Regions from separate parts of the Streptomyces sp. NPDC053079 genome, predicted to be linked through region 1. Evidence: riboswitches for the same ligand, from Rfam matches in the RefSeq annotation. Region 1 holds a riboswitch; each other region holds the start of a gene.

Evidence for each region. Region 1 has a riboswitch for cyclic di-AMP ahead of ACIGXW_RS02780 (C40 family peptidase). Riboswitches for the same ligand answer to the same signal wherever they lie in the genome.
Region 2: another riboswitch for cyclic di-AMP. It lies ahead of ACIGXW_RS31030 (C40 family peptidase); the one in region 1 lies ahead of ACIGXW_RS02780 (C40 family peptidase).
Region 3: another riboswitch for cyclic di-AMP. It lies ahead of ACIGXW_RS25660 (transglycosylase family protein); the one in region 1 lies ahead of ACIGXW_RS02780 (C40 family peptidase).

The regions. Positions count from the first base shown of each region.
Region 1 covers NZ_JBITZJ010000001.1:736,854-740,117, forward strand. Annotated here, with positions in the region: gene ACIGXW_RS02770 (Scr1 family TA system antitoxin-like transcriptional regulator) at 1-531, opposite strand, end outside; gene ACIGXW_RS02775 (ATP-binding protein) at 773-1,201, shown strand; gene ACIGXW_RS02780 (C40 family peptidase) at 1,426-1,890, opposite strand; cyclic di-AMP (ydaO/yuaA leader) riboswitch at 1,918-2,123, opposite strand; gene ACIGXW_RS02785 (hypothetical protein) at 2,409-2,729, opposite strand; gene ACIGXW_RS02790 (ATP-dependent Clp protease proteolytic subunit) at 2,735-3,264, opposite strand, start outside.
Region 2 covers NZ_JBITZJ010000009.1:249,533-252,796, forward strand. Annotated here, with positions in the region: gene ACIGXW_RS31015 (NAD-dependent epimerase/dehydratase family protein) at 1-148, shown strand, start outside; gene ACIGXW_RS31020 (spherulation-specific family 4 protein) at 145-825, shown strand; gene ACIGXW_RS31025 (endo alpha-1,4 polygalactosaminidase) at 792-1,679, shown strand; cyclic di-AMP (ydaO/yuaA leader) riboswitch at 1,925-2,078, shown strand; gene ACIGXW_RS31030 (C40 family peptidase) at 2,082-2,555, shown strand; gene ACIGXW_RS31035 (carboxylesterase/lipase family protein) at 2,639-3,264, shown strand, end outside.
Region 3 covers NZ_JBITZJ010000007.1:82,188-85,451, reverse strand. Annotated here, with positions in the region: gene ACIGXW_RS25665 (transglycosylase family protein) at 42-1,007, shown strand; cyclic di-AMP (ydaO/yuaA leader) riboswitch at 1,302-1,451, shown strand; gene ACIGXW_RS25660 (transglycosylase family protein) at 1,456-2,214, shown strand; gene eno (phosphopyruvate hydratase) at 2,441-3,264, shown strand, end outside.

The DNA of each region.
Region 1 (3,264 bases):
GAGCACCGCGCAGAGCTGCAGTGGCCGCTCCCCGTCCAGCACCGACTGCCGGGCCATGCGTACCCGTACGAGTTCCTCGACCTGTTCCTCCGGCGGGTCGGCCAGCGCCGCCCGCGTCACGGCCCGGGCGTACTCCCGCGTCTGCAGCAGGCCGGGCACCACCGTGGTCTCCAGCGTCCGCGCGTGGGACGCCTCCGACTCCAGGCTGATGAAGTCGAGATACGCCGAAGGCAGCAGATCGCGGTAGGCGTACCACCAGCCGCGCCGGGACCCTTCCGCATCCCTGGACCCCGCCCCGCACAGCGCTCCCAGCAGTGCCCTCAGCTCAGGGTCCGAGACGCTGTACACATCGAGCAGCCGGGCCACGTCCGCGGGTTTCACTCCGCTGATGCCCGTCTCGATCCGGCTCACCTTCGACTGGTGCCAGCCGACCGCTCCCGCCGCCTCCCGGCTCGTCATCCCGGTCAGTTCGCGCTGCCGGCGCAGCTCCGCGCCGAGTTTGCGGCGGCGCACCGCGGGTCCGTTCCGCATCAGCTCTCCTCCCCGCCGCTCAAATCCACTCGTCAGAGTCAATAGACCAGTCTGCCGTCCAAATCCGGTCTCTCGTAGCAGAGTTCACCGCTTTGAGCGACAGATATATCCACAATCCGGTGGATCGCACCCATCGCACCCGTGAACAGTGGCACTCTGTCGCGAAGAGCCGTCCGGGGCCGTCCCGACTTCACCGCACGCCGCGCGTCGAAGTCCGGCACCGGTGGAAAGGGACAGCGCCATGGCAGACCACCAGGAAGCAACCGTCACTCTGCCGAGCGGCCCCGCCTCGGTCTCCGCGGCCCGCCGCTATGTCATGGACGTGCTCACGGAATGGGGCCTGCCGGCCGGTACGGACGCGGGCGACGCCATCCGGCTGATCGTCTCCGAGCTGGCCACCAATGCCGTGCAGCACACCCACGGCCAGTCGCCCACCTTCACGGTGGACGTCCGCCTCGAACGGGGCGAGCAGCTGCGGATCGGGGTCACGGACAGCCACCCCTGCCGCCCCCGGCGGCTGTCGGCCGCCGGCCGGCAGGACAACGGGCGCGGCCTGGTGATCATTCGCTGCCTCACCGCCGAGCACGGCGGCAGGCTCTGTGTCACGCCGACCGAGGACGGCGGCAAGACCGTGTGGATCCGTATGCCGTGGACGGTGCCGGTCCGCTGAACCGGCAGCGCGCGGAGGGCCGGGCGGGGGTCCGCCCGGCCCGGCGCTCTCGTGGAGCGCGCTGCTGAACCGGTGGGTTCACAGGTGTCGCGGGTGCCGGTGGGGCACCGGGAAGGCAGTCGGGTCCGCTGCCACGGGAGGTGTGCCCGGCGCTTCGGGTGCGGCGTGGGCGGGTCCGGCGCGATGGGTGGGTGACACCGGGCGGCCGGGGCCCCGCGCGGCGGTCAGCCGTTCACGCGGCCGTAGGAGACGCTACGCGTCCAGATGCGCTCCAGGCGGACGACCGATCCGGTCTTGGGGGCGTGCCAGATCCTGTTGTTCCCGGCGTATATCCCCACGTGGTAGACGCCGCCGCGGCCGTGGAAGAACACCAGGTCGCCCTGGGTGCGGGAGAATCCGGGGATGTGCCGGGTGCGGTTGTACTGGTCCTGTGCGGTTCGCGGCAGCTGCTTGCCGGCCCGCTTGAAGGAGTACTGGGTCAGTCCGGAGCAGTCGAAGCGGAAGGGCCCCGTCGCGCCCCACTGGTAGGGGGAGCCCGCCTTCGAGGCCGCGATCTGCAGGGCCGTGTTGGAGATGGTCGCGGCTTCCGCGTCGTTCGTGGCGCCCGGTGCCAGCACCGTGGCACCGACGGCCGCGAGAGTCAGGGCGGATTTCACGGACAGGGGCAGAGCCCCCGTCCTGGACAGCATTGAGGGACGTTTGTGCGCGCCCATGCCAAACCCTTCGTCAGCCGCCTGTGAAGGATGACCTGTCGGGTTCGGGCAGGCGAAGAATGCCCGGCCGCGTGAGCGGCTTCACCCCAAGGGACGTACGGCAGTCGTCGCGCCTCCGCCGTCCCGTCGTGCTCGGGTCCTCCATCCCTGCCGGTGCACTTATGTCGACCAGTCGCCCCGGCGGCGGCAGGGTTCGGCGTCCGCCCGGACCGCCCCGCCGCGGTGGCGGGGTCTTGTCGTCGGCACGGATCTTGGCGCAGTCCCGGCGCCCACGCCGAGTGGATCCCGCCATATGTGACGCTCGTCACCTCTGGTCAATTCGGGTGGACGCGGGGCGATTTGACGGTGGTGACCTTTCCCTGGTGAGTTCGTCACCTGCGGCGAAGCGATCTCTTCGAGCGTCGAGTGCGCGCACCGCCCGAAGTGATCACTGCGGCTCGTCTACGATCGCATCCGCTGTCTGAAGGAGATCGGGGGCAGAATGTTTCCGCTCCTCAGTTCGGCGGCTCCGGCGGCAACATCACCCGCCTGGCCCGGCGTTCGCCGTCCAGGACCCGCATCGCTCGTGCCAGCGTTCCCCCGTACACCTCGCGTTCGCCGCGTTCGTGCATGACCGTCAGCGCGTCGCGCAGCCCGGCGGCCGCGAGCGCGAGCGTCTGCGCGGCTCGTAGCGCACTGTACGTGCCGTGCGTGCGAGCCGGGTTGATCCGTCCGAGGAGATCCAGTACTTCCAGATAGCGGTCGATCACCTCGCCCTCGGCGCGGGTCAGGGCGGGCAGCGGGGTCAGCTCCGGGGGCCACTTCTCCGACGGCATCCCCCTCACCTCGCCCCGGCCGGCGCGGCGGGCGCCCGGCGGTCGGTGATGACCCGGTCGGCCAGGCCGTAGGCCACGGCCGCCTGGGCGTCGAGGAAGGTGTCGCGCTCGATGTCCCGCCGGACGCGCCCGGCGTCCTGCCCGGTGTGCAGCGCCAGCATCTCCACCAGGCCGTCGCGGACCCGCAGCAGCTCATCGGCCTGCAGCGCCAGGTCCGAGGGCTGGCCCTGGACGGGTTCGGCGAGGGACGGCTGGTGGATGAGCATCCGGGCGTGCGGGAGCACCAGGCGCCTGCCCGGGGTGCCGGCCGCCATCAGGACGGCGGCGGCCGAGGCCGCCTGGCCCAGGCAGATGGTCTCGATGTCGCAGTGGATGTAGCGCATCGTGTCGTAGACGGCGCACATGGCCCCGAAGGAGCCGCCGGGGGAATTGATGTAGAGGGAGATCGCCCGGTCGGGCGCCGCGTGCTCGAGGTGCATCAGCTGCGCGATCACATCGTTGGCGGCCGTGTCGTCGATGGGGGTCCCGAGCATGA
Region 2 (3,264 bases), on a different contig from region 1:
GCCGCGCTCGGCCGCCGTGCCCTGGCAGCAGGCGGACATCACGGCCGCCGCCCGCGCCCTGGAGTGGGTGCCGCGCCACCGGCTGGAGGACTCCCTGGCCGACCTGTGGGCCGAGGCCCGCGGCCGGCCCGCGGAGCCGGTGCGATGACACGCCCCGCACCGCCGGACGACGGACAGCGCCTGCTCGTACCGCTGTACGCGCACCCGGCCGCGCACCCACGGGAATGGGCCGCGCTGACGGCGGCCGCCCCCGGCCTGCACGCGGTCGTGCTCAACGTCGCCGACGGCCCCGGCAGCCGCCCCGACCCGCACTTCAGGGCTGCCGCCGGGCGGCTGCGCGGCGCGGGCGTGCGGCTGCTGGGCTATGTCGACACCGCCTACGGCCGGCGCCCGCCCCGCGCGGTGGTCGCCGACGTCCGCCGGCACCGCAGGTGGTACGACGTGGACGGGGTCTTCTTCGACCAGGCGGCCGAGGGCGCCGCACTGCTACCGCGCTACCGGTGGCTGGTCATGACCGCCCGGGTGCTGGGCGCGCGCACCGCCGTCCTGAACCCGGGCACCCACCCCGACCCCGGCTACGCCTCCTTCGCCGACGTCCTCGTCACCTTCGAAGGCGCCTGGGAGGACTACCGGCGGGCCGGGGTGCCCGACTGGACGGCCGACCATCCGCCCGGGCGCTTCTGCCACCTCGTCTACGGCGTGCCCGAGGGAGCGCAGGCGCAGGTGGCCCGCACCGCGGGGGCGCGGGGCGCCGGCGTGCACTGCGCGGTGCCGGGGACCGGGGCCAACCCGTGGTGCAGCGCGCCGCTGCCGGTGGCCCGGTGACCGGCCGGCGCGCCCGCGCGGGCCTCTTCGGTGTCCTCCTGCTCGTCCTCGCGGCCTGTTCGAGCCCGTCGGAGGAGGGGGCGGAGCCGGGCGGGGAGAGCCCGGTGGACCGGATGACGGCGGCGCCGGACGGCAGCCCGCCGCCGGCCTCCCGGCGCTGGCAGCCGCGGCCGGGCACCCGATGGCAGTGGCAGCTCGGCGGACAGGTCGACACCTCCGTGGACGTCCCCGTCTACGACATCGACGGTTTCGAGAACTCCGCCGAAACGGTGGCGCGATTGCACGCCCGGGGCCGCAAAGTGATCTGTTACATCAACGCCGGGGCCTGGGAGGATTTCCGGCCGGATCACGCGCGTTTTCCCAAAGCCCTGCTCGGCAGGAACAACAAGGGCTGGGACGGTGAGAAATGGCTGGACATCCGCCGTCTCGACGACTTGCGGCCCCTCATGGCCGCCCGCATCGACATGTGCCGGCAAAAGGGTTTCGACGCGGTGGAACCCGATCTGACCGAGGGGTTTCGCAATCGCACCGGATTCCCGCTCTCGGCCGCGGATCAGCTGGCGTTCAACCGGATGCTGGTGAAGCTGGCTCATGAGCGCGGGCTGGCCATCGGTTTGAAGAACGATCTTGAGCAGATCCCCGAGCTGGTACGGGACTTCGATTTCGCGGTCAACGAACAGTGCGCGCAGTACGGGGAGTGCGAGAAGCTCACGCCGTTCGTGAAACAGAACAAAGCGGTCTTCCATGTCGAATACGACCTGTCGACGGGGGAGTTCTGCGGCACCGCGAAGCGGCTGGGGCTGAGCTCGATGAAGAAGAAGCTCGAGCTGGACGCCTGGCGGCAGCCGTGCTGACCGAGCAGTGCGGAGCCTGGGCTTCCGTGCTTCAAGTGCCCCTCGGGACACGGGTTTAGGCGCAGACGGCGGGTGGTGGAGGGGGTGCGGTTCCGCGTGTGACCCCGAAGTGAAGAAGTTCACAGATGACCGTTTCGGCGCCGAATTTGAGCGATTGATGGTGCAGGATCTCTCACCGAACACAAGATCCCGTCACCGAGGCGGGCGACCCGGGCGGACGCCGAGTCCTGCCGCCGCACCGGGTGCGGAATCGAATGATGAATCGGCAGGAGCGGGAGACCCAAGCGGTAACGGACCATGAAAGCGGTGGTCCTTGGGGTGAAGCCACATGCGTGGCCGGGCAACTTCGCAGCCCGAACCCGACAGGTCATCTTTCGTAGGCGGATGCCGAAGGGCTTTGGCATGTCTGCGTTTCCTCGCATACCTGCACTCGCTTCCCGGGCCGGCACCGCGTCGGCCCTCACCGCCGCCATGCTCGCGGCATCGGTGCTCATCCCCGGCCTCGCCACCGGCGCCCAGGCGGCGACCTCGGGCGAGCAGGCACTGAAGGTCGCGGCCTCCAAGAAGGGCTCGCCCTACCAGTACGGCGCCACGGGACCGAACCGGTTCGACTGCTCGGGCCTGACGCTCTACTCGTTCAAGAAGGTCGGCAAGAACCTCCCGCGCACCGCCCAGAGCCAGTACAACTCCACCCGGCACCTGTCCAGCGGCTCGCGTCAGGTCGGTGACCTCGTCTTCTTCCACTCCGGCAGCAACGTCTACCACGTGGGGATCTACGCGGGTAGCAACAAGATCTGGCACTCTCCCAAGCCCGGCGGCTCCGTCCGGCTGGAGAAGATCTGGACCAACAGCGTCTGGTACGGCCGCGTGAAGTAGCCGCTCAGCGGCGGCCCCCTTGTCCCGGGACGCCGGACGGGCCCAGAATCCAGCCCGTCCGGCGGTTTCGGGAAGGGGCGCGGATGGCCAGCGGAAACGGCGTGGAGACACACACCGTCCATGGCACGGTCCGGGGACGGACCGAGGAGCAACTCGCGGTCTTCCGCGGCATTCCCTACGCCCGGCCACCGGTGGGCGGGCTGCGCTTCGCCGCACCCCAGCCGCCCCCGGCCTGGGACGGCGTCAGGGAGGCCGTGGAGTTCGGGCCGCCGCCCCCGCAGTCCGGGCCCTTCCGTGCCCCCGGAGACATACCGGGCACCGACTGGCTCACCCTGAACGTCTGGACCCCGGACCCCGGCGGGTCAGGGCTGCCGGTCCTGGTGTGGATTCCGGGCGGCGGCTACGTCTCCGGCGCCACGAACGACCCCCTGTACGACGCCGCGCACATAGCCCGGCACGGCTTGGTCGTGGTCACCGTCAACTACCGGGTGGGCGCCGAGGGCCTCGCCCAGCTCGCCGACGCCCCCGCCAACCGCGCCCTGCTCGACCAGATCGCGGCCCTGGAATGGGTGCGGCAGAACATCGCCCGCTTCGGCGGCAACCCCGACCGGGTCACCCTCTGCGGGCAGTCCGCCGGAGCGGGCTCCATCGCCACCCTGCTGGCGGCACCCCGGGCCGCCGGCCTCTTCCGACGGGCCATCACCCAGTC
Region 3 (3,264 bases), on a different contig from region 1:
GGAACGGAAGACATCGCCGCCCCCGTCAGATACCCGCCATCGTGCTCGCGGCGGGGGTGACGGGGGCGGGCATCGCGATGCCGCTGATGGCGGCGACCGCGGCGACGGCCGCGGACACGGGCACCTGGGACAAGGTCGCCCAATGCGAGAGCGGCAAGCTGTGGAGCGCCAACACCGGCAACGGATTCTTCGGCGGCCTGCAGCTCACCCAGCAGATGTGGGAGCAGAACGGCGGCATCTCCTACGCGCCGCGCCCGGACCTGGCCAGCAGGTCGCAGCAGATAGCCGTCGCCGAACGGATCCTGGCCGCCGAGGGCCCCGACGCCTGGCGCAGTTGCGCCGTCAAGTCGGGTCTGTCGAAGGACGCTCCGGCGCCCGATGTGAACCCCGGCCGCATCATCGAGACCCCCGAGCCCGAGACCACCGGCAAGCCGGCGCCCGAGCGCTCCGCTCCCGCCACGCCGGAGCACAAGACCCCCGCCGACCGCGCGCCCGGCACCGACGAGCCCGCGCCCGACGCGTCCAAGTCGCCCGGCAAGCCCGCTCCGTCGGACCCCGCCGCGAGCCCGTCCGCGGACCCCTCCACCCCCGCGGGCCAGACCCCCGGACAGCCGGACGGCAAGCACCGCGAGGACCCCTCGGCCGAACCCTCCACCGGCCCGGCCGCCCCCTCCGCCACGCCCTCGGGCACGCCCACCGACGCGGCGCCCACCGCCCCGCGCACGCCGGGCGACGACGCGAGTGCGGAGCCCGGCACGGGCAAGCACCGCGCCGAGCCGCCGCGTTCGGACGAGCCGCAGCGCCCCTCGCGCGACGGCGGTGACGCCCGGACGGGCGTACCGGGTGCGACGGACTACACCGTGCAGCCCGGTGACAACCTGTCAGCCATCGCACGGGACCACTCGGTCAACGGTGGTTGGCAGACGATCTATCAGAAGAACGAGAAAGTTGTCGGAACCGATCCGGATCTCATCAAGCCTGGTCAGCGGCTCGATATCCGTCCGTAGCCGGGGGGTTCGGGGCGAATGTCCGTTCCAGTCGAAAGTGAGACATGGCTCTCGTTGACTTTGGGCTGGACGGCGCTCGTCCGTTCTTCCCAAACCCCCTCTCACCTGCGGAAACAGGAGGTTCCTGTGGGTAACTTCCAGCAACTGTGGCTGAAAAGTAGGGTTTGAACCCGTCGGCCCGCTGTGTTTAACGTCGTCACCGCTCGCCACCGCGAGCACCACGGTCGCCACGCCGAATCCTGCCGGCGGCCGGGGTAGTCGTCGCGCAAGCGCCGTTGGCAGGAGCGGGGGAACCAAGGTAAGGCGCCGGACCGGTCCGACGGCCTCACGGCCGGGGGAGCGGGACGGCTTGGGGTGAAGCCCGGAGCGCAACCGCGCACCGGGCCGGGCAAACTCACAGCCCGAACCCGACAGCTCACCTCGTAGGCGTCGGTGAGGAAACCGACTTATGTCCAAGGGCAAGCACCGTCGTCCGTCCAAGGCCGTCCGCATCGTCACGCTCGCCGGCGTCACCGGCGTCGCCGTGGCCGCCCCGCTGATGGTCGCGACCTCCGCCAACGCCGCCTCCGTTTCGACCTGGGACAAGGTCGCCCAGTGCGAGTCCACCGGGAACTGGCACATCAACACCGGCAACGGCTACTACGGCGGTCTGCAGTTCTCGCAGTCCTCCTGGAAGGCCGCCGGCGGCACCCAGTACGCCTCGCGCGCCGACCTGGCCACCAAGGCCCAGCAGATCGCCACCGCCGAGCGTCTCCTCGCCATGCAGGGCCCGGGCGCCTGGGGCTGCGCCGGCGAGGGCGGCCTGACCGCCGGTGGCGCGAAGGCCAACGTCGACACCTCCGGCTCCGGCTCCGTGGCGAAGAAGAAGTCCACGAAGTCCTCCTCCTCCGCCGCGGGCGAGACCTCCACCAAGAGCCGCGCCGACCGTGCCGAGCGCCCCTCCGCGCCCAAGCACGCCAAGCCGCAGGCGGAGACCGCCGAGGAGGCCCCGGCCGCCCCGAAGCAGACCGCGCCGAAGCACGCCGCCCCCGCCAAGCCGGTCAAGCAGGGTGACGGCGAGTACGAGGTCAAGGAAGGCGACACCCTCGGCTCCATCGCCGACGCCAAGAAGGTCGACGGCGGCTGGCAGAAGCTGTACGACCGCAACAAGGACATCATCGACAACGCGGACCTGATCTTCCCGGGTCAGAAGCTGCACCTCAGCTGATCACCGGCTGAGCGCCGCGCTCATCCGCGGGACCGCCCCGCTCCGATGCGACTTCCCCCCGAGCCGCATCGGAGCGGGGCTCCGCCGTTTTCCCCGCCCATTCATCCGGTGATCTCGGCTTTTGTGCCAATTTTCGGTCCGGTGGCAGGTCCAAGGGCGGGCGCAGCCTCCGGGGCCCGTTAGGCTCGTGCTGCAGAACTCCAGACACATCACGAAGGAGACCCTCGTGCCGTCCATCGACGTCGTCGTAGCTCGCGAGATCCTCGACTCGCGAGGCAACCCCACGGTCGAGGTCGAGGTCGGCCTCGACGACGGCTCCACGGGCCGTGCCGCCGTGCCGTCCGGCGCCTCCACCGGTGCCTTCGAGGCCATCGAGCTGCGCGACGGTGACCCGAACCGCTACCTGGGCAAGGGCGTCGAGAAGGCCGTTCTCGCCGTCATCGAGCAGATCGGCCCGGAGCTCGTCGGCTACGACGCCACCGAGCAGCGCCTGATCGACCAGGCGATGTTCGACCTGGACGCCACCGACAACAAGGGCTCGCTCGGCGCCAACGCCATCCTGGGCGTCTCCCTGGCCGTCGCGCACGCCGCCTCCGAGGCGTCCGACCTGCCGCTGTTCCGCTACCTCGGCGGCCCGAACGCGCACCTGCTGCCCGTTCCGATGATGAACATCCTCAACGGCGGCTCGCACGCCGACTCCAACGTGGACATCCAGGAGTTCATGATCGCGCCGATCGGCGCGGAGTCCTTCTCCGAGGCCCTGCGCTGGGGCACCGAGGTCTACCACACCCTCAAGAAGGTGCTGAAGGGCCGCGGCCTGTCCACCGGCCTCGGCGACGAGGGCGGCTTCGCCCCGAACCTCGGCTCCAACCGCGAGGCCCTCGACCTCATCCTCGAGGCCATCAAGGAGGCCGGCTACACCCCCGGCCAGGACATCGCGCTGGCGCTCGACGTCGCCGCCTCCGAGTTCTACAAGGACGGCGTCTACACCTTCGAGGGCAAGGACCGCTCCGCCGCCGAGATGACGGAGTACTACGCCGAGCTCGTCGA